3 regions of the Flavonifractor sp. DFI.6.63 genome follow, and region 1 is predicted to be linked to each of the others. Evidence: predicted binding sites of a transcription regulator. Region 1 holds the regulator's gene; each other region holds the start of a gene.

What was found. The regulator HrcA, encoded in region 1, represses chaperone genes, less so after heat shock. The targets are predictions, from matches to a motif close to TGTTAGCACTCNNNNNNNNNGAGTGCTAACA.
Positions count from the first base shown of each region.
Region 2: a site for HrcA is predicted at 5,197-5,227, ahead of htpG (molecular chaperone HtpG). Genes of this name have one in related genera too.
Region 3: a site for HrcA is predicted at 3,237-3,267, ahead of NE547_RS00085 (Hsp20/alpha crystallin family protein). Genes of this name have one in related genera too.

Region 1 is NZ_JANGBE010000004.1:11,863-22,144, reverse strand. It holds gene dnaK (molecular chaperone DnaK) at 1-1,439, opposite strand, end outside; gene grpE (nucleotide exchange factor GrpE) at 1,562-2,113, opposite strand; gene hrcA (heat-inducible transcriptional repressor HrcA) at 2,127-3,179, opposite strand; gene NE547_RS02845 (GNAT family N-acetyltransferase) at 3,405-3,863, shown strand; gene NE547_RS02840 (S66 peptidase family protein) at 3,860-4,900, shown strand; gene NE547_RS02835 (MATE family efflux transporter) at 5,016-6,416, opposite strand; gene NE547_RS02830 (cysteine desulfurase family protein) at 6,421-7,545, opposite strand; gene NE547_RS02825 (N-acetyltransferase) at 7,922-8,446, shown strand; gene NE547_RS02820 (RNase J family beta-CASP ribonuclease) at 8,523-10,181, opposite strand.
Region 2 is NZ_JANGBE010000003.1:61,798-72,079, forward strand. It holds gene rpsI (30S ribosomal protein S9) at 1-131, opposite strand, end outside; gene rplM (50S ribosomal protein L13) at 149-580, opposite strand; gene NE547_RS02150 (ATP-binding protein) at 804-1,595, shown strand; gene NE547_RS02155 (4Fe-4S binding protein) at 1,664-2,485, shown strand; gene NE547_RS02160 (hypothetical protein) at 2,666-2,854, opposite strand; partial or broken gene NE547_RS02165 (helix-turn-helix domain-containing protein) at 2,971-3,165, shown strand; gene htpG (molecular chaperone HtpG) at 3,235-5,157, opposite strand; gene NE547_RS02175 (aspartate ammonia-lyase) at 5,392-6,819, shown strand; gene NE547_RS02180 (hypothetical protein) at 6,862-7,902, opposite strand; gene NE547_RS02185 (ABC transporter ATP-binding protein) at 8,153-9,892, shown strand; gene NE547_RS02190 (RNA-binding protein) at 9,902-10,282, shown strand, end outside.
Region 3 is NZ_JANGBE010000001.1:9,373-19,654, reverse strand. It holds gene NE547_RS00095 (U32 family peptidase) at 1-1,757, opposite strand, end outside; gene NE547_RS00090 (cell division protein ZapA) at 1,992-2,312, opposite strand; gene NE547_RS00085 (Hsp20/alpha crystallin family protein) at 2,704-3,144, opposite strand; gene NE547_RS00080 (peroxiredoxin) at 3,422-4,084, shown strand; gene NE547_RS00075 (DnaD domain protein) at 4,186-5,163, shown strand; gene NE547_RS00070 (ATP-binding protein) at 5,167-6,171, shown strand; gene NE547_RS00065 (hypothetical protein) at 6,744-7,259, opposite strand; gene NE547_RS00060 (LysR substrate-binding domain-containing protein) at 7,630-8,514, shown strand; gene NE547_RS00055 (pitrilysin family protein) at 8,592-9,839, opposite strand.

The DNA.
Region 1 (10,282 bases):
TTGGACATGTTGGTGGAGGAGGTGATGGTGATGTGCTGCTCCTTGCCGGTGCCCAGATCCTTGGCGGATACGTTGACGATGCCGTTGGCGTCGATGTCGAAGGTGACCTCGATCTGAGGCACGCCGCGGCGGGCGGGGGCGATGCCGTCCAGGTTGAAGCGGCCCAGGGTCTTGTTGTACTGGGCCATCTCACGCTCGCCCTGGAGCACGTGGACCTCAACGGAGGTCTGGTTGTCGGCGGCGGTCGTGAACACCTGGCTCTTTTTGGCCGGGATGGTGGTGTTGCGCTCGATGAGCTTGGTCATCACGCCGCCCATGGTCTCGATGCCCAGGGACAGGGGGGTAACGTCCAGCAGCAGCAGGCCCTTCACGTCGCCCACCAGAACGCCGCCCTGCAGGGCCGCGCCGATGGCCACGCACTCGTCGGGGTTGATGCCCTTGAAGCCCTCTTTGCCGGTGAGCTTCTTGACCATGTCCTGAACCGCGGGGATACGGCTGGAGCCGCCCACCAGCAGGACCTTGGCCAGCTCGCCCGAGGAGAGGCCGGCGTCGCTCATCGCCTGCTTGACAGGGCCGGCGGTCGCCTCCACCAGATGGGCGGTCAGCTGGTCGAACTTGGCCCGGGTCAGGGTCAGGTCCAGGTGCTTGGGCCCGGTGGCGTCGGCGGTGATATAAGGCAGATTGATATTGGTGGAGGTGACGCCGGAAAGCTCGATCTTGGCCTTCTCGGCGGCCTCCTTCAGGCGCTGCATGGCCACCTTGTCGCCGCTCAGGTCGATGCCGGTGTCCTTCTTAAACTCGGCGGCCATCCAATCCATGACGCACTTGTCAAAGTCGTCGCCGCCCAGGCGGTTGTTGCCCGCGGTGGCCAGCACCTCGATCACGCCGTCGCCGACCTCCAGCACAGACACGTCGAAGGTGCCGCCGCCCAGGTCGTAGACCATGATCTTCTGGTCGGAGTCCTTGTCCACGCCGTAAGCCAGGGCTGCGGCGGTGGGCTCGTTGATGATACGCTTGACATCCAGGCCCGCGATGCGTCCGGCGTCCTTGGTGGCCTGGCGCTGGGCGTCGGTAAAGTAGGCGGGCACGGTGATGACGGCTTCCGTGACGCTCTGGCCCAGATAGGCCTCGGCGTCCGCCTTGAGCTTGCCCAGCACCATGGCGGAGATCTCCTGGGGCGTATAATTCTTGCCGTCGATGGTCACCTTGTAGTTGGAGCCCATCTCACGCTTGATGGAAGAGATGGTCCGGTCGGGGTTGGTGATGGCCTGGCGCTTTGCCACCTGACCCACCATACGCTCGCCGTCCTTGGAGAAGGCCACCACGGACGGGGTGGTGCGGTTGCCCTCCGCGTTGGGGATGACAACGGCCTCGCCGCCCTCCATGACGGCGACGCAGGAGTTGGTCGTACCGAGATCGATACCGATGATTTTAGACATAATTCCGTTCCTCCAATATTTATCAGGGTTTTGTTTTAACAAAAGAAATCCGGGGCGCGGACGGGGCGCTTGGGCGTCCTGCTGCGCGCCCTCCGCGACGGGCGGCTGCTCCGCGCTTCGGGCTAGTTGGCGACCTTCACCATGGCAAAGCGGATGACCTTGTCGCCGGAGCGGAAGCCCGCCTGGAACACGTCCACGATGGTATTTTCTCCGGCTGCCTCGTCCTCCACATGCATCACGGCGTTGTGAAGATTGGGGTCGAAGGCCTCGCCCAGGGCGGGGATCTCCTCGATACCCAGCTTGGAGAGGACTTCCCGCAGCTGGGCCATGGTCATCTCCACGCCCTTCTTGTAGGCCTCGTCGCTGGTCTCCTGCTTGAGCGCCCGCTCCAGATTATCGTATACCGGCAGAAAAGCCGCGGCCGTCTCCGCCTTGGAGTCCGCCCAGGCGGATTCCTTTTCCTTCTGGCTGCGGCGGCGGTAATTATCGTACTCGGCGGCCAGGCGGAGAAATTTATCCTCCTGATCGGCCAGACTGTTTTTCAGGGTCTCCAGCTCCTCCAGCAGGGGATCGGGGACGTCCGTTCCGGCATCCGGCGCGGCGGCTCCGGGCGTTTCCGGCGCAGGCGGCTCCTGCTCCAATTCGTCCTTGGGCATTTCGTTCTTCTCGCGCATAAGAGGTCATCTCCTATTTCTTATCGTCTGTGCCGCCGGGCAGCTCCCCCCGGCCGAACAGCCGGGAGAGCCCTTCCGCCAGATAGGAAAGCCGGGCGGTGATCTTGGCGTAATCCATACGGGTGGGGCCCACCACGCCGATAACGCCCCGCATGCCGTCCCCAATGTCATAGCTGGCCACCACCACGCTGGAATCCTTCAGCGCGTCGGCTACGTTTTCCGGGCCGATCAGGATATCCATGGGGTTGTCCTTGGGAATGGGGAAGTGGGCGGGGTCGTTTTCGTCGGACAGGTAGCTCATCAGCGGCTGGGCCCGGTCCAGACTGCGGTACTCCGGCAGCTCCAGCAGATGGGTGATGCCCGAGGTGTGTACGGTGCGCTGTTCCAGCGCCTCCAGCACCTCAATGGCAAAGGAGACCACCAGACTGATCAGGCCGTAAGCCTCGCCGGCGGCATGCTGGGCCACCCGCATCAGCTCCGGGGTGATCTCCTCCAGGGACAGGCCCGTGAAGGTCGTATTCAAAAGGGTATTGAGCATCTGCAATTGGGCCTCGGTCAAGTCCGAGGGCAGGCGCATGAGCCGGTTGCGCACGATATTCGTATCGGTCATCACCACGATGATAAAGGCATTGCGCTCCACCATCAGCAGGTCAAAGCGGCGGATGGTCACCCGGCCGGAGCCGGAGGAGAGGGCGAAAGCGGGATAATTGGTCAACTGGGACACCACGCGGCCCGCCTCGGTGAGCACCCGGTCCAGCTCCCGCATCTTCATGCGCAGGGCCTGGTTGATGCGCTGCGTCTCCTGGATGGAGAGCTTATGTTCTTCCATCAGCTCGTTGACGTACAGCCGGTACCCCAGGGGAGAGGGCACACGCCCGGCGGAGGTATGGGGTTTTTCCAAAAGCCCCATGGACTCCAGGTCGGCCATCTCGTTGCGGATGGTGGCAGAGGAGACCTCTATGCCGATATTTGCGGCGACGGCCTTGGAACCCACCGGTTCCGCCGTCTCGATGTAGCTTTCGATGATGGCGCGCAGGATCCGCTTTTTTCGTTCCGTCAAATCCATTTGCGCCGCCTCCCGTATGATTTTAGCACTCAACATCTCTGAGTGCTAAAGATAATGTACCACCGTCCCCCCGAAAAGTCAATAGGCCGGATGTAAATTAAATATGAACGGGGCGGGCGGGCCGGGAAAACGCACCTGAGTCGCGGGAATGCGAAAGCAGGAGAGATTGACGGCACGGGGGAACCTATGGTATGCTAAACGAAGAATAAAGGAGGGCTGACCGACGTGGATGCCTTTGCGATCATCGACTATGATCCCCGCTATCAACACGAGCTGGAAGAGATCTCCCTGCCCTGGCTGCTGGAGCACGACCTGCTGGAGCCGGTGGACCTGGAGATGCTGGCCGCGCCGGAGCGCTTCCTGGCGGACGGCGGACGGGTGCTGCTGGCCCGGTGGGGGGAGCAGATTGTGGGTATGGTGATGCTGGAACTCCAGGGGGAGGGCGTGTGCGAGGCCCTCAAGCTTGGGGTGCGGGAGGAATTCCGCGGAAAAGGCGTCGGCCGCGCGCTGATGGAAGCGGTCATCCAGGCCGCCCGGGACGCGGGGCAGCGCCGGATGGTGCTCACCTCCAACCATAAGCTCAAGGACGCGCTCAGGCTCTATGAGGACTTCGGCTTTCAATACGTGGAGTATTCGGACAAGTGGTTCCAGCTCTCCGACGTCCGGATGGAGCTGGAATTATGAAGCGGCCCGTGCGGCTGAAGGCCGGGGATACGGTGGCGGTGGTCAGCCTGTCCTGGGGCGGCCTGGGGGAGGCGGAGCTGCTCCACCGGTATTTGATTGCAAAGCGGCGGCTGGAAGAGGACTTCGGCCTGCGCGTGCGTCCCATGCCCCACGCGCTGAAGGGTGCGGCCTTTGTCCACGCGCATCCGGAGCTGCGGGCCCGGGACCTGATGGACGCCTTTCGGGATGACTCCATCGCCGCTATTTTCTCCGCCATCGGCGGGGACGATACCATCCGGCTGCTGCCTTATATCGACTATGCGGTGATTTCCGCCCATCCCAAGATTTTTATGGGCTATTCCGATACCACCATCAACCATTTTATGATGCTTAAGGCAGGCGTGACCTCCTTTTACGGTCCTTCCGTCCTGTGCGAATTCGGGGAGTACGGGGCCATGTTCGATTATACCGCCCAAGCGGTGCGGGATGTGCTTTTTGGGGATACGGCGGGTTACCAGATCAAGCCCAGCCCCCTCTGGAGCGATACCTTTGTGCCCTGGGCGGAGGAGAATATGGACCGGCGGAAGATCCTGCGGCCGGACGTGCACGGCTACGAGCTGCTTCAGGGGCGCGGTACGGTGCGCGGTCCTCTGTTGGGCGGCTGTATCGACGTGTTCATGATGGCGGCCGGTACGCCGGTCTGGCCCGCGCCGGAACGATGGAGGGGCGCGCTTTTGTTTCTGGAGACCAGCGAGGATAAGCCCTCGCCCACCTTCGTTACCTGGGCCCTGCGCAATCTGGCGGCCCAGGGGGTCCTGGACGCGGTCAGCGGAATTCTGTTCGGCAAGCCCCAGGACGAGGCCTACTATGAAGAGTATAAGCAGGCCCTGCGTCAGGTGGTGGCGGAAGAGGCCGGGCGAAGCGAGCTTCCCATCCTCTATAATTTGAATTTCGGCCACGCCGCCCCCATCGGTGTGCTGCCCATCGGGGTTCCCGCGGAGCTGGACTGCGAAAAAAAGACGCTCACCCTGCTGGAGAGCGCCACAAAATCAGAATAAGACAGTCTGCGGGGACGGCGTAACGCCGTCCCCGCAGTTTGTCGAAAAAGGCCTTTGGCCTTTTTCGACAGAGGGATGCATGACGGACAGGGCTCGATTCTTGCCGGGGACGGCGTTACGCCGTCCCCGGTTCTGATTTGGCAAATTGCGTTACGTCGTTGATCCATTCCCGGGAGCGGAAGCGCCGCACGCCGAAACCGAACTTCACGACCTGCTCCAGCTCGATCCCCGCAAAGACCCAAAAGACGCTCAGGCGGAGCGCCAGCCCGAGGAAAGCCGCCGCCGGGATCGCCGCGCACCAGAGCGGGATCAGATCGATGGCGGTAGCGGCACGCACGTCGCCGCCGCCCCGGAGCACGCCTACGATATTGACGGAGTTGAAGGAACGCAGGGCCAGGAATATGCCGGTGAACGTGAGCATCATAGTGGTGATGGAGCCGGCGGCGCCGGAGAGGTGAAAGATGGGATAGAGCAGGCCGGGGAAGACGAACCAGGCGCACAGGACCATAGGGATCCCGATGGCCAGGGCGCACAGCATGGCCAGCGTATTCAGCGCGGCCCCCACCTCATAGACGGTGTCCCGCCGGCCCGCGCCGATCTCCCGGCCGATGATAATGGAGGCGGTGCCCGCCACGGCGAACACAGCCACCGAGCAAATGTCTTCGATGTTGCCCGCCAGAGCGCGGGCGGCCAGGATCTCGGTGGAGCCCTCCATGTGGCCCAAGATGACCTTGTAGACCGAGGTGCCCAGGCCCCACAGCGTCTCGTTGAGGACTACCGGGCTGGAGTAGCGGATGAATTTTTGCAGCAGCGGCAGGCCGGGGCGGAGCATGGCGGCGGGGCGCAGGCGGAAGCGGCGGTTGGTCAGGGCGTAGACCGCCATGATGGCGAACTCCAGGATACGGGAAGTCAGAGTGGCCGCGGCGGCCCCGGTGACCCCCAGAGCCGGGGCGCCCAGGTTGCCGAAAATGAAGACCCAGTTCAAAACCGTGTTGGCACACATGGAGATGGAGAAGACGATCAGCCCCAGCTTGGGGTTTTCCATGGAGCGGTGGGCCCCCACATATACGCCGGTGATGCTGTTGAACAGATAGGAAAAGCCCACGATGCGGGCGTAGTCGGCGGCCAGGGGGATCAGCTCGGCATTGTCGGTGAGGACGGCCATCAGCTGCTCCGGCAGGAAAAACATCACCGCCGCGAAGAGCGCGGAGATGGCGCCCGCCGCATAACAGCCCAGACCGATGACGCGGTTGATGGAGTCGGTGTCTCCCTTGCCCCAGAACTGGCTGATGAGCACCGAGGAGCCGCTTTGCAGGCCGAAGATGACCAGCTGGATGACAAACACCGGCGTGTTGGCCACCAGTACGGCGGCCAGAGGGGCCTCGCCCAGGGTACCCACCATGAAGGTGTCGATGAGGCCCAGAAAGGTGGTGGTCAGATTTTGCAGCAGAATGGGCAGGCCCAGCAGTACCACGTTTCGGTAAAAGCCGCGGCCGCGTTTCAGGTAAGAAAACAAACGGTCACCTCATTGCGATCCTGGTTTTAGTGATTTGGATCAACCCATCCCGCAGGGCGTCCACATCGGCACGGGTATTTTCCGGAGAAAAGGAAATGCGCAGCACCCCCATCAGGGTGCGCTTGGGCAGGCCCAGCGCGGCAAACACATGGCTTGGCTTACCCTTGTGGCAGGCGGAGCCGGAGGAGACGGATACACCCTGGTCGCTCAGGTCCCGTACCAGCATCTCGCTGGGATAGCCGGGCAGGCTGACGGCACAGATATGGGGGGCGTCTCCGGCGGAGACCACCTCCAGGCCGGGGACGGCCGCGAGGGTTTCCAGCGCATACTGTTTCAGCGCGGACAGGTGAGCCGGGAAGGAATCGTCCCAGGCGCGGCAGGCGGCGGCAAGGGCCGCGATCTGAGCGGTGGGCTCGGTCCCCGGGCGCCGGCCCTGCTCCTGACCGCCCCCCAGCAGCAGGGGGGACGGCTCCAGCCCCCGGCGGACGTACTGAACGCCGATCCCCTTGGGGGCGCGGATCTTATGGCCGCTGACGGTGAGCAGGTCCGCTCCAAGCTCCGCCGGAGTAAAGGGGACCTTCAAAAAAGCCTGCACGGCATCGGTGTGGAGCAGAGCGGGGCAGCCGGAGCGGCGGATGGCCTCGGCGGCCTGCCGCACGGGCTGCAGGGTGCCCAGCTCGTTGTTGACCAGCATCAGGGATACCAGCGCCGTGTCGGGCCGCAGAGCGGCCTGCAGATCTTCGCAGCGGATGCGCCCGCTCTTGTCCGGTTTGAGGTACGTGACCTCGCAGCCCTGGGCAGCCAGGGCGCGGACCGGCTCCAGCACGGCGGAGTGCTCGATGGCGGATACCACGATATGCCTGCCCCGGCGTTTGTTGAACTCCATGGCGGCACGAATGGACCAGTTGTCCCCCTCCGTGCCGCAGGAGGTGAAATACAGCTCCTCCGCCGCGCAGCCCAGCCGCTGGGCCACAACGGCCCGGTCTTCCGCCAGCCGCGCGGCCGCCGCGCGGCCCGCAGCATGACCGGAGGAGGGGTTCCCAAACCCCTCGGTCATCACTTCCAGCGCGGCCCGGGCGGCCTCGGGGCAGACACGGGTGGTCGCGGCGTTGTCCAGATAGGCGGGCATAAACAGTCACCTCTCAGCAGAGTTCGTACGATACAGCGTTCGCTTATTGTATCGCCCGGGAGGAGGAAAGTCAAGCTTGGCCGCCGGTTGCCAGGCGCTGCGGCCTGTGTTAAAATAATGTCTGCTGAATCAACCGCCAAGCGGTTTGTTCGTGCGGCTGCTGCCGCATCATTTCATCCAAAGGGCTATAAGTAGCCCTTTGGATAAATTGAGACATTGTTACAATGCGTATTTCTGCTGGAGTGCCGTATTGCTCCAGCGAAAGGTGCAAGGTTTTCTGGCTTATTTGCCAGAAGACTTTGCACCTGAACAAAGCCAATTGGCTTTGTTCAGTACGCATTAAAATAAAACGAAATCGAACATAAGGAGGTGCGGTATGTTTGAGGTAAAGGCCGCGGTACGCGGAGAATACGCCATGGTGCTGGACTTCTATGACCGGCTGACCGATGGGATGGAGCATGCAGAGTTCCCTCCCGGCTGGAAAAAGCGCGTCTACCCTACCGAGGACTTCCTGCGGGAGTCCATTGCAAGAGGAGAGCTGTTTTTGGGGCGCCTGGATGGGGCGCCGGCAGGCGTCATGGTGCTCAACCATATCAGCACGGATGGATACGCGCGGGTGGCGTGGAACGTGGATGCCCCGGCGGAGGCGGTCACAGTCATCCATGCCCTGGGGGTTGCACCGGAGCGCCAGGGCAGGGGGCTTGCCAAACAGCTGGTGAGGCAGGCGATCCACATTGCCCGCACAAAGCGGCAGCGGGCGCTGCGGCTGGACGTATTGGGCACCAACCTGCCCGCGCAGAAGCTGTATACCGCGATGGGCTTTCAGTACAGGACCACCCTGAAACTGTTCTATGAGGATACTGGTACCACGGACTATCTGCTCTACGAGCTGGTCCTGTGATGTTCCCCCGGCAGAAGAATCGGAAAGCGGAGGTCCGGCCTTTGGCCGGACCTCCGCTTTCCGATTCCTGGAACGCTTATACCTCCATGATAACAGGCAGGATCATGGGATTGCGTTTGGTCTTCTTGTAGAGGAAATTGGACAGGGCGTTTTTGACCTCGGTCTTGATGGCGGCCCAGTCGGAGCGGGAATCCCGCCGGCAGTTTTCCAAGGCGTTGACAGCCACCCGGCGCAGCTCCTCCATCAGTCCCTCGGACTCCTTCACGTAGACAAAGCCGCGGGTGATGATATCGGGGCCGGAGATGACGCTTCCGTCCTCGCCGGACATGGAGACCACCACCACGATCATGCCGTCCTCGGCCAGATGCTTGCGGTCCCGCAGCACCACGCTGCCTACATCGCCCACGCCGTAGCCGTCCACGAATACCCGGCCGGCGGGCACGGTGCCGTTGATCTTGGCGGAGTTGGGCGTCAGCTCGATGACCTTGCCGATGTCGCTGATGATGATGTGCCGGGGGTCCATCCCCATCTCCTGGGCCAGTTTGGCGTGGGTCTTCAGATGCCGCTGCTCGCCGTGGAGGGGGATGAAGAACTTGGGCTTGACCAGCGCATGGATGATCTTCAGCTCCTCCTGGCAGGCATGGCCGGAAACGTGGAGCGCGCCCAGCCGCTCATTGACCACTTCAGCGTCCTTGCGGTAGAGCTCATTGATGACGCTTCCAATGGAGTTTTCGTTGCCGGGGATGGCGGAGGCGGAGATGACGACCCGGTCGCCGGCCTGAATATCCACCTGACGGTGGGTGTTGAAGGCCATGCGGGTCAGGGCGGACATGGTCTCGCCCTGGCTGCCGGTGGTGATGATGCAGATCTTGTGTTTGGGCAGGCTCTTGATGTGGTTGAGGTCCACCAGCACGCCGTCCGGTATTTTCATATAGCCCAACTCAGTGGACACCCGCATGGCGTTCTCCATGCTGCGGCCGGTGACGGCCACCTTCCGTCCGTACCGCGCGGCCACGTCGATGATCTGCTGGATGCGGTCCACATTGGAGGCGAAGGTGGTGACAATGATCCGCTGCTCACAGCCCCGGAACAGTGCGTCAAAGGACGCGCCCACGCTGCGTTCGCTTTTGGTGAAGCCGGGGCGCTCCACGTTGGTGGAGTCGGCCAGCAGGGCCAACACGCCCTCCTTGCCCAGCTGTCCCAGGCGGCCCAGGTCCATCATGCCGCCCTGGATGGGTGTGGGGTCGATCTTGAAGTCGCCGGTATGGACCACCGTGCCCACGGGGGTCTTGATGGCGAAGCTCACCGCGTCGGCGATGGAGTGGTTGGCGTGGATGAATTCCACGGAGAATTTGCCCGCGCGGACGACCTCGCCCGCCTCGCAGGTAATGAGCTTGGTCTTGTCCAGCAGGCGGTGCTCCTCCAGCTTCAGCTTTACCAGGCCCGCCGTCATGCGGGTGGCGTAGATGGGGGCGTTCACGTCCCGCAGCAAGTAGGGGATGGAGCCGATGTGGTCCTCGTGTCCGTGGGTCAGGAAGATACCCCGAATGCGCTCGCGGTTTTTGATGAGATAGGTAAAGTCCGGGATGACCACATCGATGCCGTACATGTCGTCGTCCGGAAATCCCATGCCCACGTCTACGAGGATCATATCCCCGCCGTATTCGTATACGGTCAGGTTCTTGCCGATCTCGTTGAGGCCGCCCAGGGAAATAATTTTCAGTTTTTCTGCCATAAAAGTATGGAACACTCCTTTTCAAATTGAACGTTATCAAACGGTATGTAAGGACACAGCGGCGGCTTTGGGCGCACCAAAAGAAAGGCGGTCGCCGACCC
Region 2 (10,282 bases), on a different contig from region 1:
CCGAAGTAATCGTCGATGTCGCGGCCGTTAATGGTGATGGCGCCGGTCCCGTTGGGGAAGAGATGCACCCGGGCCACGGAGGACTTGCGGCGGCCGGTGCCGTACAGATAAGGCTTCTTGCTCTTATACATCAGTTCCTACCTCCTGCTTAGTTGGCGGCCCAGGCTTCGGGCTTCTGGGCGGTGTGGGGATGCTCGGCGCCGCGGTAAATATGCAGGCGGGTCAGAGAATCCTTGGTGACGATGTTACGGGGCATCATGCCGCGGACGGCCACGCGCATGGCCAGCTCGGGCTTCTGCTGCATCAGCAGGCGGTACTTGGTCTCCTTCAGGCCGCCCACCCAGCCGGAGTGGGTGCGGTAATACTTCTGCTCCAGCTTCTTGCCGGTCAGAACGGCCTTCTCGGCGTTGACGATGACGACAAAGTCGCCGCAGTCGGCATGGGGGGTGTACTCAGGCTTATGCTTGCCGCGCAGCAGGGTGGCCGCAGCGGCGGCAGTCTTGCCCAGGGGCTTGCCCGCCGCGTCGAGGATATACCACTTGCGGACGATGTTCCCCTTGTTGGCCATAAAAGTGGACATGGTGAAACCTCCAATTTCGCTTTCTATCTTCAAAAATTGCTTAAACACAATAGTCGCCCCAATCTGGACGATTGGAGCGTTTTGTATTATAATACGGTAGTTCCGGGGTGTCAACCTTCTTTTCGGAATTTTTAATTTAGAAAGATAAAATCTCTTGAAATCGCTGTTTTTCTCATCGATACGCTTGAATGCTCTCTTTCAATTTTTGAATTTTGAGGTGCCTATGAACAAGATCCTGAGCTATGTCCGCCGCTGTGTGGAGGATTACGACATGATCCAGGCCGGGGACCGGGTGGCCGTAGGGGTGTCCGGCGGGAAGGATTCCCTGACGCTGCTGGTGGCGCTGGCCAAACTGCGGGCGTTTTATCCCAAGCCCTTCACGGTGGAGGCCTTCACCCTGGACATGGGCCGTGTGGACGGGGGAGAGGGGATGGACTTCACCGGTGTGGCGCAGCTGTGCCGGACGCTGGACGTGCCCTTCACCCTGCTTCCCTCCGAGATCCATCACATCATTTTTGATCTCCGGAAGGAGAAAAATCCCTGCTCCATGTGCGCCAAAATGCGCCGGGGCGCCCTCCACAACGCGCTGGCCGAGCGGGGCATCCGGAAGATCGCCCTGGGCCACCACTTCGACGATGCGGTGGAGACCTTCTTCCTTTCCCTGATCTATGAGGGACGGCTGTCCTGTTTTCAGCCGGTGACCTATCTGGACCGCACCGGCATCACTCAGATCCGGCCCCTGCTCTACTGCGGGGAGGGAATGCTGCGCAACGCGGCAAAGCGCGGCCGCCTGCCGGTGGTCTTCAACCCCTGCCCGGCGGACGGGAACACCAAGCGGCAGGAGATCAAGGAGCTGATCCGGGCGCTGGACGGGCGCTATCCGGGCCTGAAAAACCGGGTCTTCGGCGCGATGCAGAACCTGCCGCTGCCCGAGTGGGGCCCGGTGGAGCACCGCCGGGTGCCGCTGCCGGAGGACCCTGCGGACGGGGAGGCTTGGCGCGGGGCGGCCCCTTAGCCGGCGCGGCCCGATTTTGTTTTATGCCGCGGCGCGGGACGCCCGCGGAAAAAAGGGAGGCGGTTTTCATGGAATGCAAGCAGGTGTGGGGCGTGTACTGGAGCGCCACCGGCAATACCCGCAGGGTGGTGGAGCGCCTTGCAGCGGGACTGGCGGACGGACTGGGGCAAAGCTGCCGCATGGTGGATCTCACGCCGCAGAACGCCCGCGCGCAGCCGCGGCGGTTCCGCGCAGGAGATCTGGTGGTCGTCGGGCTGCCCACTTATGCGGGCAAGCTGCCCAACAAGATCCTGCCCGATGTGCAGACGAAGCTGCAGGGCGGCGGCGCGCTGGCGGTGGGCGTGGTCACCTTCGGCAACCGCAGCTTTGACAACGCCCTGGCGGAGCTGTGCGTCACGCTGGAGACGGACGGGTTCCACACCGTGGCCGCCGCCGCCTTTGTCGGCCGCCATGCCTTTACCGACCGTCTGGCGGCCGGCCGGCCGGATGGGGACGACCTGCGGCAGGCGGACGCCTTTGCCCGATGTGTGGCGGAGCGGGTGCGCGCCCTGGCGGCGCCCCCCGCCCCGGCGGCCGTGCCCGGGGACGCCGCCGCTGCCTACTACGTGCCCAGGGGGACGGACGGCCAGCCGGCCAAGTTTCTCAAGGCCAAGCCACAGACCGATCCGGGCCGGTGCTGCGGCTGCGGGGTCTGTGCCCGGGTCTGTCCCATGGGGGCCATTAACCCGGCCGACGTCACGCAGGTCACGGGGACCTGCATCAAGTGCCAGGCCTGCGTGCGCCGCTGCACCCGCGGAGCCAAATACTTTGACGACGCGGCCTTTCGGTCCCATGTGGCCATGCTGGAGCAGAATTTTTCCAAACCCGCAGAAAACAGCGTTTTCCTGTAGCGGAAGACGCCCGCGCGGCTGCGGCGGCGCCGCCCCTTGCGGGGAAGGCTGCCAGGCGCTCTGCGGGAGCTTTTTCGACAAGCTGAGCCAAAGCAGGGGGCTGCCGCCCCCTGCTTTGAGTGTTTTATGGGGGTGGCGCCGAAAGGCGGGGCGGGGCCCGGCGTTCCGGCAGGCTTGCGTCTAGGTTCGGCCGGACGTAAGCAGGCCTTTGGAGGGGGCTGCGTCGTCCTCCGGATAGCATTGCTCGGTATGCCGCTGGGCGTCCTGGAGGGTATTGCGCATGGCGATCACGTCTCCGGCTGCCAGCAGCTCCAGCGCATCGGTGATGGCGTTGAACAGGCCGGAATATAAATGTTTGTAATTGACCATACGATTACCGCGTACCTATATATAGGTATATGCCTGTTTAACTATATCCATTAAGCGGAAGATTGCCAATAGCAAAATAGCCATTGTAAGATATATACCAATAAGAGGTGATTGCAATGGCGAAAACAGTCCGCCTGAAGCTGAACCGCTACTTGGATGAACGCAGGATCTCCCGATATGCGCTGGCAAAGATGTCGGGGATTAAGTATCAGACAATTGACCACTATTATAAAAATTGGGTGGTTCGCTATGACAGTGCGACCCTTGGTGAGATCATTACTGCCCTGGATTGCGGCATCGAGGATATCCTTGAGGTCGTAGAGGAAGAGGAGCCCGAAGAACCCGGAGGCCCGCGCCATATGGTGCGGGCCTCCGGGTTCTTATTTCATCAGTGCGCACACCAGCTCGGTGTATCCGGCGGGATCCTCCAGGGGCAGCCCGGCGATGAGCAGGGCCTGGTGATAGAGCAGCTCGGCATACTGCTTGGCCTTGTCCGGGTCGGTCTCCACCGCGTCGCGCAGGGCGGCGAACGCCCCGGAATCCGGGTTGAGCTCCAGCACCCGCTGGGCCTTCATATTTCGGGCGTTTTCCGGATCCACCTTCTGGAAGTACTTCTCCATTTCCAGGGTGATGGGGCCGTCGGCGGTCATGCACACCGCGCCGGATTTGAGCAGTTTGGATACCCGGGCTTCCTTGATCCTGTCCCCGAGGGTCTGCTTCACGAAGTCCAGCACATCCTTGTTCTCCTGGGACTTCTTCTCGATCTCGGCCTTCTCCTCGTCGCTCTCGGGCAGGGCGTCGTCAGAGTCCACCGACTTGAAGCTCTTGCCGCCCATCGCGCCCAGCGCGTCCACCACGAACTGGTCGGGCTCCTCGGTGAGGTAGAGGATCTCGTATCCCTTGTCCCGGATGCGCTCGGCCTGGGGCAGCTTCTCCAGCTTGCGGACGTCCTCGCCGCAGGCGTAGTAGATAAACTCCTGCCCTTCGGCCATCCGCGCCTGATACTCGGCCAGGGAGACCAGCTTGCCCTCCTTGGAGGACCAGAAGAGCAGCAGATCCTGCAAAAGCTCCTTGTGGGCGCCGTAGTCGCTGACCACGCCCACCTTGATCTGTGTGCCGAAGGCCTTCCAGAACGTCTCGTACTTCTCCCGCTCGTCCTTCTGCAGGCGCAGCAGCTCGCCCTTGATCTTCTTTTCCAGGTTGGCGGCGATGACCTTGAGCTGGCGGGTGTGCTGAAGCATCTCCCGGGAGATGTTCAGGGAAAAGTCCTGGGAATCCACCACGCCCTTGACGAAGCGGAAATGCTCCGGCAGCAGGTCGGCGCACTTGTCCATGATGAGCACGCCGGAGGAGTAGAGCTGCAGGCCCTTCTGGTACTCCCGGGAGTGGAAGTCGAAGGGCGCGTGGGCGGGAAGATAGAGCATGGCCTTATACTCCACGGTCCCCTCGGCGGAGACGTGGATCACGCTCAGGGGGTCCTCCCAGTCGCCGTACTTCTCCTTATAAAAGTCGTTGTACTCCTCGGTCTTGACCTCGCTCTTGGGGCGCTGCCACAGGGGCACCATGGAGTTGAGGGTCTCCCACTCCCGCACGGTCTCGTATTCCGGCTTGTAGTCCTCCCCTGCGTCCGCGGGGCGGGGCTTTTCGTGGGAGTGCTCCACCTCCATTTTAATGGGATAGTGGATATAGTCGGAGTACTTCTTGACCAGACGCTCCAGCGTGTACGTCTTCAGATACTGGGAATAGTCCTCCTCGTCGGCGTCGGGCTTGAGCTTCATGACGATCTCGGTGCCCACGTCGGCCTTTTCGCAGCTCGTCAGGGTGTACCCGTCCGCGCCGGAGGACTCCCAGCGCCACGCCTCGCCGCTGCCCCAGGCCCGGGAGGTGACGGTGACGGTGTCGGCCACCATAAAGGCGGAGTAGAAGCCCACGCCGAACTGGCCGATGATGTCGGTGTCGCTCTCGGGGATGCCCTCGGCCTGGGCCATGTCCTTCTTGAACTGGAGGGAGCCGCTTTTGGCGATGGTACCCAGGTTCTGCTCCAATTCCTCCTTCGTCATGCCCACGCCGTTGTCGCGGACGGTGAGGGTGCGCGCGGCCTCGTCGGGGATGAGGGTGATCTGAAGCGCGCTCCGGTCCAGCGCCGTGCCGCCCTCGGACAGGGCCTTGTAGGTCAGCTTGTCGATGGCGTCGCTGGCGTTGGAGATGATCTCACGGAGGAAGATCTCCTTGTGGGTGTAGATGGAGTTGATCATCAGATCCAACAGACGCTTGGACTCCGCCTTGAACTGCTTCTTTGCCATGTGGATGCCTCCTATATGAACTCATTTGTAATAACATAGCGTTAGCACTCCGAAGTTTTGAGTGCTAACGCTATGATAATCCTTCGTGCCCTTATTTTCAAGAGGTATTCATGGAAAGTTTACAAACAGCGGGCGTACGTGCAAAAATTCTTGCACGAGCGCTTGCATAATAGGGGCGGCAGTGGTACAATGCAGCTGTAATATGAAAGAAAACTTGCAAAGAGGTGCCGATCCATGTCCGATAAGCAGCAGCTTTACCGCTCCGAGCACGATTCCGTGGGGGAGCGGGCCGTTCCCAAAGACGTCTATTACGGGGTGCAGTCCCTGCGGGCGGCGGAGAACTTTCCCATCACCGGCCTGGCCATGCATCCGGAGCTCATCAACTCCATCGCGGAGATCAAGAAGGCTTCGGCCATCACCAATTACGAGATCGGCCTTCTGGAGAAGCGGGTGGCCGACGCCATCGTGGCCGCCTGTGAGGAGATCGCCGCGGGCAAGCTCCACGAGGCGTTCATCGTGGACCCGATCCAGGGCGGAGCAGGTACCAGCCTGAATATGAACGCCAACGAGGTCATCGCCAACCGGGCCATCGAATTGCTGGGGGGCGAGAAGGGGGACTACCGCCTAGTCAACCCCAACGACCACGTGAATTACGGCCAGTCCACCAACGACGTGTTCCCCTCCGCGGGCAAGCTGGCGGTGCTCAAGCTGCTGGTGCGGGCCCAGATCCAGCTGGAGCGGCTGTACCAGGCCCTGGTGGAAAAGGCGGAGGAGTTCGACGGCGTCATCAAGATGGGCCGCACCCAGATGCAGGACGCGGTGCCCATCCGCCTGGGTCAGGAATTCCGGGCCTACAGCGAGGCGGTGCGCCGGGATATCGCCCGCTTCGAGCGGGCCAAGGACGAGATGCGCTGCCTGAACATGGGCGGCACCGCCATCGGCACCGGCATCAACGCCGACGAGCAGTATCTGCGCCGCATCGTGCCCAATCTGTCCAAGGTCACCGGGCTGAGCCTGGTGCAGGCCTTCAATCTGATCGATGCCACCCAGAATCTGGATGAATTTGTGGCGGTCTCCGGCGCGGTGAAGACCTGCGCCGTCAACCTGTCCAAGATGTCCAACGACCTGCGGCTCATGTCCTCCGGACCCCGGTGCGGCTTTGGGGAGATCAACCTGCCGCCCCGGCAGAACGGTTCCTCCATCATGCCGGGCAAGGTCAACCCGGTCATCCCGGAGGTGGTCAATCAGGTGGCCTTCAACATCATCGGCAACGACATGACGGTGACCATGGCGGCCGAGGCGGGACAGCTGGAGCTCAACGCCTTTGAGCCCATCATCTTCTATAATCTCATCCAGAGCGTGGAGACCCTTACCTACGCGGTACATACCCTGGTGGATCACTGCATCGTCGGGATCACCGCCAACCGGGAGCGCTGCCGGGATATGGTGGAGCACAGCGTTGGCATCATCACCGCCCTCTGCCCCCATGTGGGCTATGAGAAGGCGGCCGAGATGGCCAAGCGGGCCATCGAGACCGGCGCCCCGGTGCGTCGGCTCATTTTGGAGGAAGGGCTGCTGGACGAGGCGTCCCTGGACAAGATCCTGGACCCCTATTCCATGACTGAACCCGGGATCTCGGCCAAAGAGCTGCTGGCACGGTGAACTTCAGCAGGCTGACGGCGGGCGGCGTATGGCCGCCCGCCGTCAGCGTTCATCCTGTTCCCAGTCGTACTCCCGGAAGACCAGCCGGAAGGAGGGGATGGCGTCGCCCCCCAGGTTGGAGCTTCTGACCGTAAAGCGCCAGGCCCGCTCCGTCAGCTTGGCGGTGACCACCGCGTCTTCCCCGTCCTGCCGGATGCTTACCTCCCGGAGGAAGTGGCTGTCCCGGCCCAGGCCGCCCTCCGGGAAGGCGTAGGGGTAGAGACCGTCGTATGCGCCCGTCCCGGCCCAGTCCAGATCCTCCTGACCGATCCCGCCGCTGGCCAGACTGGTGTTGTAAAGCCGCAGGGTGAACGCGCGGTCAGCCGGGTCGTATTGGGTGTCGAAGCAGGGGATGGTGGTGCAGGCGGGGAAAAAACTCTGGAAGCGCTCCGCACTGTCCCCGTTGGGGATAAATGAGAAGGAAAGCCCGTCGGCGTCGATGCGGGCGTCATAGAGCTGATACCAGCGCCCCCCGGGGGCGAGTCCGCCGTCGGACCAAAAGCCCATGCTCAGCGGCTGCTCCGGGTCCAGCCAGGCGGGCTCGGAAGTCTCCGCAAACTCAATAAAATGGGGGGATACCTGTCCGTTTTCGTCCCCCAGCACCAGGACGGCGCGGGTCTCCGGCAGGCCCTTCCAGGGCGTGCCCGCGTCCAGGCCGGAGGTGCTGTAGCGTACCTGGCCGGGTCCGGTGATCTCGTAAGAGGTAAATTCCGTCATGCCGCACAGCTGCACCCGGCGGCCGGTATTGCCGAACACCCAGCTCAGCAGCGTAAACGTCCCCGCCCCGTCGTTGGGGTCGTACTCCACCAGATAATCCTCCTCGAACGGGGTGATCCTGCGCACCTCATATCCCTCCCAGCCGTAGAGGGTGCGGATGCCCTCCTCCGTGACCGGCAGGACCTTGAAATCGTACCTTGCCGCCGGCTCGGGCGTGGCCGGAGGCGTTTCCGGGGCCTGGGATGGGGCTGGAGCCTGCCGTGTGCAGGCCCCCAGCCAGAGCAGCAACGCCAGGGCGCAAAGCAGCGGAAGCGATCGCGTTCTCATGAAAGACCCTCCTTTTGAGCGTTTGAGACGTCCTGCCCGACGGTACGGCGGCGTTCCGCCGCCCGAGCGGGTACGCCTTGATTCTATCACACGGTCCCGGCGAAGGGGTTAATAGGCGGTTCCAATCCGGTAACAGGAAGTTTCCGCAAACGGGCGCCGGCCGTTGACAAAGCCGGGGCGGGGGGCTATACTAAACTGCCGGATCGTCGATCTGTTTTTGAGAGGAGGCGTGGAGTTGACCACCCAACAGATGAAAAAGAGCGGATATCTGCGTATTTTCGTCTCCTATTACAAACCCCACTGGAAGCTGTTTGCGCTGGACATGGCGTGCGCCCTGTGCATTTGCATGGTGGACCTGGCGTTTCCCATCGTGTCCCGCAGCTCGATGCAGACCCTTTTGCCCCAGAAGCTCTTTTCCGCCTTTTTTGTGGTTATGGCGCTGCTGGCGGGGGCCTATGTGCTCAAGAGCGTCTTTTACTTCATCGTCACCTACTGGGGGCACCTGCTGGGCGTACGCATGGAGGCGGATATCCGGCGGGACCTGTTCCATCATATGCAGGATCTCTCCTTTTCCTTTTACGACAAGAACCGCACCGGCCAGCTCATGAGCCGGGTCACCGGCGACCTGTTTGAGATCACGGAGCTGGCCCACCATGGCCCGGAGGACCTGTTCATCTCCACCGTGACCATTCTGGGCGCGTTCTGCATCATGCTCACCATCCGCTGGCAGCTGGCCCTGGTGGTGTTTGCGGTGATCCCCGTTTTTGTGATCTTTACCGCCGTTTCCCGCAAGCGGATGATGGACGCCTCCACCGAGGTCAAGGCCAAGCTGGCGGGCATCAACGGAGAGGTGGAATCCTCCATCTCCGGCATGCGCACGGCCAAGGCCTTCGCAAACGAGGACGCGGAGAGCGCCAAGTTCAACGCCGCCAACGACCAGTTCCGGGGGGCCAAGCGGGGGTATTACAAGGCCATGGCCCGCTATCAGTCGGGGATGGAATTCTGCATGGGGATCCTGTCCGTGCTGGTCATTGCCTTCGGCGGCTTTCTCATCATGCGGGGGGAGATGGATTTTATCGATCTGACCACCTTTGCGCTGTACGTGACCGCCTTTATCACCCCCATCCGCAAGCTCTCCGCCTTTGTAGAGCAGTTTATGCAGGGCATGGCGGGCTTTCGGCGCTTTGTGGAGCTGATGCGTCTGGAGCCCGATATCCAGGACGCCCCCGACGCCCGGGACCTGACCGGTGTGAAGGGCGACATTCTGGTGGACGACGTGACGTTTCGCTATGAGAGCGCCGGGGAGAGCGTGCTGGAGCATGTGAAGCTGCATGTGCGGCCCGGGGAGACCGTGGCGGTGGTGGGTCCCTCCGGCGGCGGCAAGTCCACCCTGTGCCAGCTCATCCCCCGCTTTTACGACGTGACCGAGGGCCGCATCCTGGTGGACGGGCAGGACGTGCGGGAGCTTAAGCAGCACTCCCTGCGCGCCCAGATTGGCATCGTGCAGCAGGATGTGTTCCTCTTCGCGGGGACCATTTACGACAATATCCGCTACGGCAAGCCCGACGCCACCGAGGCTGAGATCGTGGAGGCCGCCCGGAGTGCGGAGATCTACGATGATATTCTGGAGATGCCCGACGGCTTCCAGACCCAGGTGGGCGAGCGGGGCGTCATGCTCTCCGGCGGACAGAAGCAGCGGGTGAGCATTGCCCGCATTTTCCTGAAGAATCCGCCCATCCTGATCCTGGATGAGGCCACTTCCGCTCTGGACAGCGTGACCGAGGCGCGGATCCAGAGCGCCTTTGACGAGCTGGCCAGGGGCCGCACCACGCTCATCATCGCCCACCGCCTGTCCACCATCCGTTCGGCCAGCCGCATCATCGTCATCGACGGCTGCGGCATCCGGGAGGAGGGCACCCACGAGCAGCTCATGGCGCGGGACGGGGCGTACGCCCAGCTCTATCGGGCCCAGCGGTCCACGGCGGTATAGAGGACGAAGATGACAAAGACGGAACTGTTGAACAAGGCCGCCCGGAACGGGGAGGAGCGGCTGCTGCTGGCCCGGGTGCTGGACAAGCTGGAGCTGGCCCGGCGGCGGAACATTCCCAGCCACACGGGCTTCCTCTCCCCCGGGGAGCGGGCCTGCGTGGAGGCGCTGCTGGCCGCGGCCGGACATCCCCGGCACCTGTTTTTCGGGGGCTACGAGGGAGCGCAGCGTAATATCTGCGTCTTCCTGCCCGACTGGCAGGAGCCGGAGGACTTCCAGACGGGCGGAGATTGTCCCGTCTGCGCGCTGCGGGCTTCCTTCCCGGCCGACGGGGCGCTGACACACCGGGATTTTCTGGGCAGCGTACTGGGCCTGGGACTGGACCGGGAAAAG
Region 3 (10,282 bases), on a different contig from region 1:
GGCAGCCGCCCGTAGGTTATCATCTCTATGTCCATGCACTTGGAGATATCCCGGATCTGGGCCAGCTTCAGCTCAAAGGAGACGGCGGCGGACCGGAGCCCCAGCCGTTTGAGCTGCTTGAGCGCCTGGGAGTTGTACACCTCCAGGCCAAAATCCCCCCGGAGGGTGAAGCCCAGTTCTTTGACGCAGGAGAGCATGCCCAGGTTCCCCGCCAGGGCGTCCTCCACGCCCAGCGCGCGGGCCCTGCGCAGCTGTTCCAGCAGCTGCGGCCACTCCCGGTCCCAGGCCACCCGGGGCAGGGTGACGCCGATGCGGGTGTTTGGAGTCCCGGCGGCCTTGTCCGGATGGGCGCACAGCTCGTCCAACGGGAGGTAGACCAGCGCGGGCGAGAGGGAGAGCAGCTCCGCGGTGAGCTGTTCGGCGTACCGCAGGGAGAGCGTGAGCACGGGGGGGTCCTTCCGGTTTTCATACCGGGCCCCGGCATGATAGGTCCCGCCCCGCCGGCGTGGCGGCTGGCAGCGCTGCCCGCTCAAGGCGTCCAGAGCCTCCCGGCGCAGGGCGTTCAGGGATGCCAGGGGGAGGGACAGGCCCGGTTCGACCAGGGCGCGGACCTTCTCGCAGCGGTAGGGGGTGCCCCCGGTGCGGGAGAGCTGCTTCTCCACCGTCGGGGCGTCCAGGGCGCGGGTATGGGCGGCCTCAGGCACGCTGCCTTCGGCGGTGGCCACCCGGCCCTGGGGGTCCTCCACCCCGACCCGGGCGGGCTCGCCGGGACGGATCAGAGCGTAGAAGGTCACGGGGACCCGGGCGGCCTCTCCGCTCTGGTAGGTATTACGGGCCCGGGCAAACAGCTCGCGGGGCTCCTTGCCCGCTTCCTCCCGCACGCCAAACATCTCCGGGCCCTGCCGGTCCAGATAGTATCCCTGGGTAAAGCCCTGCCGGGAGAATGCGGCCTCCAGCTGGGCCAGCTCCTCTGCCGTGGGCTCCCGGTTCTCCCGGATGGCGGCGGCGTAGATGCCGGTGACAATGGCCACGTACTCCGGGCGCTTCATGCGCCCCTCCAGCTTGACGCAGGCCACCCCCATCTTGCGCAGTTCCTGGAGGTGCCCCGCCAAGGACAGGTCCTTCAGGGAGAGCGGATAGGCGTCGGCCCGCTCCGCCCAGCCGTACTTCAGACGGCAGGGCTGGGCGCAAAGGCCCCGATTGCCGCTGCGTCCCCCGATGACGGAGGACAGAAAGCACTGCCCCGAGTAGCACATGCACAGGGCCCCGTGGGCGAAGACCTCGATTTCGATGGGGGAGCGCTCACAGATGTAGGCGATCTGGTCCCGGGACAGCTCCCGGGCGAGCACCGCCCGCTGAAGCCCCAGATCAGCGGCCTGCTTGACGCCGTCCAGATTGTGCAGCGTCATCTGGGTGGAGGCGTGGAGGGGCAGATCGGGGGATACCTGCCGCAGCATCCGCAGCACGCCCAGATCCTGTACCAGCACCGCGTCCGCCCCGATGGCCGAGGCGTCTGCGGCGTATTTGGCGGCTTCGGGCAGCTCCCGGTCGGTGAGCAGGGTGTTCAACGTCAGATAGACCTTGGCGCCCCGCAGATGGCAATAAGAAACCGCCGCCGCAAATTCCTCCCGGGAGAAATTCTTTGCATTGCGGCGGGCGTTAAAATCCCCATATCCCAGATAGACGGCGTCCGCGCCGTTCTGCACGGCCGCGGCCACCGCCTCCATGGAACCGGCAGGAGAAAGCAGCTCTAACATAAGGACCTCCGGGGTGATCGAATTTCCGGATTTGGTAAGGCGGCGGCCGCCCCGCCGCGGAAGCGGCGGAGCCGGACGGGATTCACTCCCGTCCGGTGATAAGCTCGAATCAAAGGGGCCCCCGCGCGGCCGGTCGCGCGGGGAACAGCGCCTCCATGGAACCGGCAGGAGAAAGCAGCTCTAACATAAGGACCTCCGGGGCGATCAAATTTCCGGACCTGGTAAGGCGGCGGCCTATTTGGCCTTTTGGTTCTGAAGCTTAAAAATCTCGCGTTTGGCCTCGGAGAGCTCCAGCTTCATCTTGGTGGCCTCCTCCAGGTACTCCTTGAGCTGACGGCGCAGGTTCTCGGCGGTCTCCACTTCCTTGAAATACTCGTCGGCGATGTTTACCGCAGCCAGAACGGCGCCGTCCACCATGGAGACCTTCGCGCCGTCCAGCACCTCCTGCACCTTGGCGTCCACATGGCTGGCGACCCTCTGGACGTAACGCACATCCTCGGCGGCGACGAGGGTATACTCCTGCCCGGCAATGGTTACGGTGACGCGGTTCTTCATGGAAAGCCCTCCTGACCATACGAATCTAGTTTCATTATACTGCATACGGCGCAAAGCCGCAAGCCTGGAACATACAGGCGTCTTCCGGTGCAAGTGCTTTGGGCAAGGCGGCCGGAACGCGCCGCATCATTTGCGCGCCGGTGGAAGGGCGCATGGAAACCGGTCCTGAAGTACGAAACTGCGGACGGATGCAGCCGCCGTTCAAACAAATGCGGCAAAACCGCGGGAATCAACCGAAAAGCGGCTGCGCCCGTTCGTATTATTATAGCATAGCTGCCGTAAATTAAAAATAAAATCTTCATGAACTTTGCGGGTTTTGGTGGAAACGCTCGAAAATGTCAAAGGGCCCGGGCACGAGTTTTGCTCGCGCCCCGGCCCCGCCGGAAAGACCTTATTCGATTGCGATGCGGTTGGGCTGCTGCGCGGTCTTGACGTCCCGCTTGGGGATGTGCAGCGTCAGAACGCCGGACTCGTACTTGGCGCGGATTTCCTCCGGCTTCACATCGCCCACATAAAAACTGCGGGTGCAGACTCCGGCGTACCGTTCCTGACGGATGTATTTGCCGTCCTTGTCCGTTTTGTCCTTATCCAGGCCCTTGGCGGCGCGGATGGTCAGATAGCCGTTCTCCAGGCCCACGTTCACCTCGTCCTTCTGAAAGCCGGGCAGATCTACGGCCAGCTCGTATTCCTCCGGTCGCTCTTTCACGTCGGTCTTCATCAGGTGCTTGGCATGCTTGCCGTACAGCGCATCGCGCCCGCCCCAGAAGGCCCGGTCGAAACCGGAATCAAAGAAGTCGTCAAACAGGTTCTCACCAAAAATGCTGGGCAACATAAGTCATTCCTCCATTCGTCGTCTTACCTTATGCCCTGCGGAGGGGCCGCTCCGGTCCCTCTTTCTTGGTACGCCCTTATCATAGACCGGCGGATTAGCACTGTCAATATGAGAGTGCTAACGTTTACAAAAAAACAATATATTATGCAAAGAAAAGTCACAAATTCCGGGGAACTGCTCCGCTGGGGCCTGGAAGCGGGCTTGGCGCGCGGGCGCATCCGGCACGATGCGCCTATCTTCTGCATAAGATAGCGGTACAGAATGGAGGTTATTCCGCGTGGAGAACAACTGTATCCGCATCGGCATGAAGGCGCCCGATTTTTCCGCAGCCACCACCTTCGGGCCCATCAAGCTGTCCGACTATCAGGGCAAATGGGTCGTTCTTTTTTCTCACCCCGGCGACTTTACGCCGGTCTGCACCACCGAGTTTCTTGCCTTTTCCAAGGCGCAGCCCCAATTTGAAGCCCGCGGCGCCCAGCTGCTGGGACTGAGCATCGACAGTAACCCGTCCCATCTGGCGTGGGTCTACGCCATCTACGTGGCGACCGGCGTACAGGTACCATTTCCAATCATTGCGGACCGCACCGGCGAGATCGCGCGGCTCTACGGGATGATGGCGCCCGATGTGAGCCGTCAGGAGACCGTGCGCAATGTGTTTTTCATCGACCCGGAGCAGACCATCCGGGCCATTTTGGTCTACCCGCTGACCAACGGCCGCAGCATACCGGAGATCCTGCGGCTGCTCACCGCGCTTCAGACCACGGACCGGGAGCATGTGGTCACCCCCGCCAACTGGCAGCCGGGACAGCCGGCCCTGGTGCCGCCGCCCCGGACCTATGACGAACTGCTCTCCCGGCAGAACAACCCGCAGGCCCAGCATCTGGAGTGTGAGGACTGGTTCCTGTGCAGCCGGCAGATCCCGGGCGAGGCAAAGCAGTAGCGGAGGGCGGCAGAACGGAATGCCCGCAGATGTTTTTTGTGTACAACAACGGAAGGTTGTGATATGATAGAAACACAATACCTGCGGAGGGAGGGACGCCCGTGGCACAGGAGCTGCTGCTGCCTGGAGAGATCGTATCGATGACCGGTCCGGCGGCGGACCGGCTGCTGCGCGCCGGGAACGGAGACGCGGCGCTGCTCTACCTGTGGCTGCTGCGTCACGGGCGTTCCGCCGCACCAGACGCGGCCCGGAGGGCCCTGCGCTGGGACGGGGTGCGGCTGGACGCCGCCCTGGAGGCGCTGGCGCAGCTGGGCCTGGCGGAACAAAGCGCCCAGCCGGCTCCTCCTCCGGCGCCGCCGGAGCCGGAGGGGCCGCCGGAATACTCCGCCGCCGACATTACGCGGGAACTGGAGGACGGACGCTCCGGCTTTCCGGGCCTGGTCGCCGAGGTCCAGCGGCGGCTGGGGAAGATCCTCTCCACGGCCGGGCTCAAGAGCCTGTTTACCCTGTACGACTACCTGGGCCTGCCCCCGGAGGTCATCTGCCTGCTGGTGAGCTGGTGCGTGGAGGAATTCCAGCGCAAGTACGGGCCCGGGCGGGTGCCCAGCATGTCGCAGGTCCAGAAGGAAGGCTTCCTTTGGAAGCGGCAGGGGGCGGATACGCTGGAGGCCGCCGAGCAGCACCTGAAGCGCCTGGCGACCCTGCGTACCCGGGAAGGGGAGATCCTGCGCCTGCTGGATCAGAAGCCCCGTCCCCTGGTGGAGAAGGAACGGAAAAAGATCGCAGCCTGGACGGATATGGGCTTTGGGGACGAGGCCCTCCGCCTTGCTTACGAAAAGACGGTATACAAAAAGCAGGGCATGGACTGGGATTACATGAACGGGATCTTGTGCCTCTGGCACAAAAAGAACCTGCATACCCTGGCGGAGATCGAGGCGGGAGACCGGCCGCGGCCGGTCCGGGCGGGGGCGGCGGAACCCGGGCGCTCCGCCGCCCCAGGCGAGGCGGACGCGCGGGTACGGGAGGACCTGGAGCGGATGCGGGCCTTTATGAAAAAACAGCGTGAGGAGGGGGGATAAGCCATGGCCTACGAGGCGAGCGTTCTGCGCCGGGCCGCCCGGCGTCTGGAGGAAGCCCGGGAGGACCGGGCGCGGGAGCTGGAGCGCCGGCGGGCGGAGATCTACCGGCGCCTGCCCCGGGTGGCGGAGATCGACAGGCAGCTGCGGGGGACCATTTTGCAGATCATTTCAGCCTCCCTGCGGGAGGGCCGGGACCCGGCCCCCGCCATCGGCGTGATCCGGGACCGGAACCTGGACCTGCAGGCCGAACGCACCGCCCTGCTGACCGGTGCGGGCTATCCGGCCGACGCCCTGGACGAGCGTCCCGCCTGCCCCAAATGTAAGGATACGGGGTGGATCGGCGTGGAGATGTGCACCTGTTTGAAAACGCTCTGCGCCCAGGAGCAGATCCGGGAGCTGTCCAAGCTGCTGGAACTGGGAGAGCAGTCCTTTGACGCGTTTTCCCTGGACTACTATAATGCCCAGGCCTGGCCGGGGGAGGCCGTCTCCCCCCGGGAGAACATGGAGTTTATCTATGAGGTGTGCCTGAATTACGCCCAGAAGTTTGGAAAATTCTACTTCAAAAACCTCTTCCTGACCGGCGCCCCGGGGCTCGGGAAGACCTTTTTGTCCGCCTGTATCGCCCGCACCGTGTCGGAAAACGGCTTTTCCGTGGTCTATGATACGGCGGTGAATATTTTTGCCCGCTTTGAGGAGCAGAAATTTGCTCGGGACAAGCTGGACGCGGAGGAGGCCCGGGACGAGACCCGGCGGTATCTGGGCTGCGATCTGCTGATCCTGGACGACCTGGGCAGCGAGCTGACTACCCCCTTTGTCCAGTCCGCCCTGTATACCCTGGTCAACGCCCGCCTGATGGCGGACAAGCGGACGGTGATCTCCTCCAACCTGTCCATGGACGAGGTACGCCGCCGCTACACCGGCCAGATCGCCTCCCGGCTGGAGGGGGAATACCGGGTGCTCCCCTTCTACGGCGAGGATATCCGGCTTTTGCGCAAGCAGCGGCTGTAACGCCGTAAAAGGCCCCGGGGAACGCAGGTCCGTTCCCCGGGGCCGCTCTGTTTGCCGATCCGGTCGCATGGGGAGCGGCGGAGCGGGGGATGGGTGGCCCCCCTTGGCCGCTTGCGGTGCGCCCGGTCGGGACTTGTTCTCCTCCCGCATCTGACGGAACAATTTGAGATCGATCAGATGGCTGCGGTATTGCTTCGTCCTGCGGGCGGCATCCGACTCGCCTATCCCTGCCATTAACCCCGGCTCAATGGGCGGCATCTCGCAATTAGAGGATACGTACGGCTTCTCCGGATCGCCCCGGAGATACAGGGCCGGCGCTTCCCGGTACCGGTCACGCAGGTAGTTGGAGCAGGGTCTGCTCTCCGGCGTATCCGCTGCCAGGTAATAGCGCCGGCGCGTCAATGCGCTGAGCGTTTGGTTTCGCTCTTTATAAATAGCTTGCCTCTCGTTTCAGCGCCTCCTGCGTGGCCTGGTCCACCTGTTCAAAGGGGATGGATTCGATGCAAAATCGGCCCCCGATCTCACATAAAACTTGCTCTTTGCTCTTTTTGCCTGCAACCATGCGCTTCGCTTCACCCGCTTTTTGCCGTCTCCGTTGATTCATACCGCTCGTGTGTCGCATTGTACTCCGAATGCGTCTTCGCGGCTGCCGGCAGTGATTGGCCTGTGCCGGCAGGGCCCCACTCCGGAGGATGCTCCCCGGCGCGTCCGGAAAAGCTGGGGATATCGGATTGCTTGGTGAAGGAGATCAAATCGGCGTCTGCAAATAAATAGGTGGCGTCCCTTGTCCGCAGAACACAGCGGTATGCCCCCGTGCTTGCAGTTAAGGAAATCTGGTTTTCTCCCCCTTCGGCATATGTCCCGATTTCAAACACGCCTTGCGCTTGCGCGTACCTGCAGTAATTCCCGTTGCGGTCAAAAACCAGATACGCGCCGGCGCCTGGCGTGGTTTCCGCAGTACGGTAGGTCCCGCCGAGCGGCGGGAGGGGGGCTTTTTTCGCCGCATACTGCACTAGGTTGAACGCCAGAGAGCACGCCAGCGCAGTCACAAGGATCGGAATTCTAACGGAGGACTTGACGTTATGCATGTATACGGGCTCCTTTCGGCTGTATATCTGGGGCGTGGACTTCGGGTCACACGGATACGATAACGCAATCGTGGCCAAACTTCAAGGCGCAATTTTTCCTGTTTCGATTGAAGCCGAACATGGCCTGAAGCAAGATTTCTCTGGAGATTGCCTGTGCCTGTCTCTGTTTTTCCATTCAGCCGCCGTTTGAACGCACCGACCTGCCGGCCGGGAGCCGAATTCCCTCCCGCTCCGATCACGCACCGGCGTCCGGTTTCCGTACAGATTTTTTGAAAAAATTCATGGGGAGGATTTTTGCAATATACAACAACCAGAGGTTTTGATATAATAAAACCCAGGAAGGGGAAGCCCCGGAAAGGAGGTCCCACCCGTGAACCTGATCCAGATCAAGTATTTTTTAGAGGTGGCCGAGTGTCTGAACTTCACGGCGGCGGCGGCACGGCTGTTTGTGTCCCAGCAGTGCGTCAGCAAGCAGGTGGCCAAGCTGGAACGGGAGATCGGCGTGCGCCTGTTCGAGCGCAGCACCGCCAAGGTGGCCCTCACCGACGCGGGCAAACTGCTCCAGGGGGAATGGAGCGCCATGCTGGAGCGCTGCGATCAGGCGGTGGTCCGTGCCCGGGCGGTGCAGGACGCGGGGCGGCCCTCCATCCGCATCGGCCTTTTGGAGCTGTGCGGCGTGGTGGACTTTGTGCTGCCCCGGCTGAGCGCCTATAATGAGGCCCATCCCGGCGGGGAGCTGGAGTATGAGATCGGCGGCTTCCTGCAGGTGCAGGAGTGGCTTTTCATGGGTCAGGTGGACGCCATCGTCACCTTCAATTATGAGGTGGCACGCCTGCCCGACCGCTACCAGTTCCGCAATCTGCGGGATATGGACGTCTTTATCATCCTCTCCAGGCGCCACCCCCTGGCCCGGCGGGAGCAGGTCACCCTGTCCGACCTGAAGGGCCAGGTGATCTATGCCTTTGCGCCCAACTATTCCACCTACGCCAGCGACACGGTGCTGACCCACTGCCGCAAGCTGGGGTTTGAGCCGGAGTTCAAGTATTTCAACAGCATCAACGCCATGGAACTGGCGCTCCAGGCGGGCAAGGGAGTCAGCGTGGCATTCCGGGAGTTTTACCGCAACCAGGGCGGCGAGCTCCTGTTTTACCCCACCCCCGTGCTGGAGGGCTGGCAGCAGCCCTCAATCTCCGTGTGCTGGAGCAAGGAGAACACCCCGCGGCTGGAGGAGTTCATCCAATGCCTGGAGACCTGAAAAGCGCGCGCTGCAGCGAACAAAACCGGGCGGCATACGGCCGCCCGGTTTTTTGCAGCAGGCCTGTTTTTGACTGTTTACTGCAGCAGCGCCCGGTAGGCGTCGGCACTCCCGACCCGGCCGACTGCCGAGAGGGAGGCGTTCTGAAACTGGAACAGCTCCTGGGCCAGCCGGCGTACGTCCTCCCGGGTGACCGCGTCGTAGCGGGCGATGACCTCGTCTTCGTCCAGTACCCGGCCCACCAGCAGCGCCCCCCGGCCCAAACTGCTCATGCGGGACTGGGTGGACTCCAGCCCCATGAGCACATTGGCCTTGGACTGCTCCCGGGCGCGGGAGAGCTCATCCTCCGTGACCCCATGCTCGGCAAAGTCCCGAATGACGGAGAAGACCGTCTCCAGCGCCGCTCCCTCCGTCTCCCGGCCCAAGGCGGTATAGACCCCGAAATAGCCGGTATCGTCATGGCAGGTGCCATAGGAGTAGATGGAGTAGCACAGTCCGCGCTGTTCCCGGACCTGCTGGAACAGACGGGAGGACATGCCGCCCCCCAGGATGGAGGAGAGCAGCTGGAGGGTAAAGCGCCGCTCGTCGGCAAAGGGCAGGCCGGGGAAGGCCAGGGTCAGGTGGTTTTGCTCGATGGCCTTGCGTTTGACCGTGACGGCAGGGGTGTAGCGCCCCGGCGGGGAGGGGGGAAGGGGCCTGGCCTCCATGGCGGAAAAGCGGGCGCGCAGGGAGTCCACGTCGGCCTGGGCAAAGCTGCCCGCCAACGCCACCACGATCCGCTCCGGGCCATAGTGGGCGGCCTTGTAGTCCCGCAGCCAGGCTCCGCTCATTTTCTCCAGGGTGGCCTTGCGGCCCAGGATGGGACGGGCCAGAGGGGTGCCCTGAAAGACCGCCGCCGCCAGCCGCTCGGCGCACAGATCCTCGGGGTTGTCCTCGTACATGCCGATCTCCTCCAGGATGACGCCCCGCTCGGTGGCAACGTCGGCCTCGTCGAACCGGGAGGAGAAGAACATATCGCACAGGATATCGGCGGCCTGGGCGAGGTGGGTATCCAGCACCCGGGCGTAAAAGCAGGTGCACTCTTTGGTGGTAAAGGCGTTGATCTGTCCGCCCACCGCGTCCATTTCCCCGGCCAGCTTCTCGGCGGTGCGGTGCTGGGTGCCCTTGAACAGCATATGCTCAATAAAATGGGCGGCGCCGTTGGCGCCGCTTCGCTCGTGACGGGAGCCGGTGCCCACCCAGATGCCCAGAGCGGCCGAGCGCACATAGGGCACCCGCTCGGTCAGGATGCGCACCCCGTTGGGAAGGGGGATCGTTTCGTACATGAAAAGACCTCTTGTAATTGAATTTAGGACCCGCGCAGGGCGATCAGCAGTAAAACCACCGCCGTGCAGAGCAGGACAAGGGCCAGATAACCCAGGACTTTTGTTTTTGTCATCACGCCTCGCTCCTTCTGGTTCAAATGGGGTCGTGCTGCGGTTCCGGCGCGGCCGTCCCGCAGGGGGCGGACCGGACGTGCCGGGCAAGGGGCACGCGGCGGCGTCCGCGGTTGAAGCCTGCAGGGCGGGAGCAGACCGTGCCGCTCAAGCGGTATCATAACCGTATCGCAGCTATTATACCATATCCGCAGGCGCTTGTCAGCCGGGAAATTCCGCATGACGCCCCGAGTCCGCCCAGCGGGCACAGCGGCGGAGCGGTCCGCGCCGCACCAAACGGATCGCCAGCCCAGGCCGTACGCCGTCCCAGCGCAAGGCGCGCATGGCTCTTT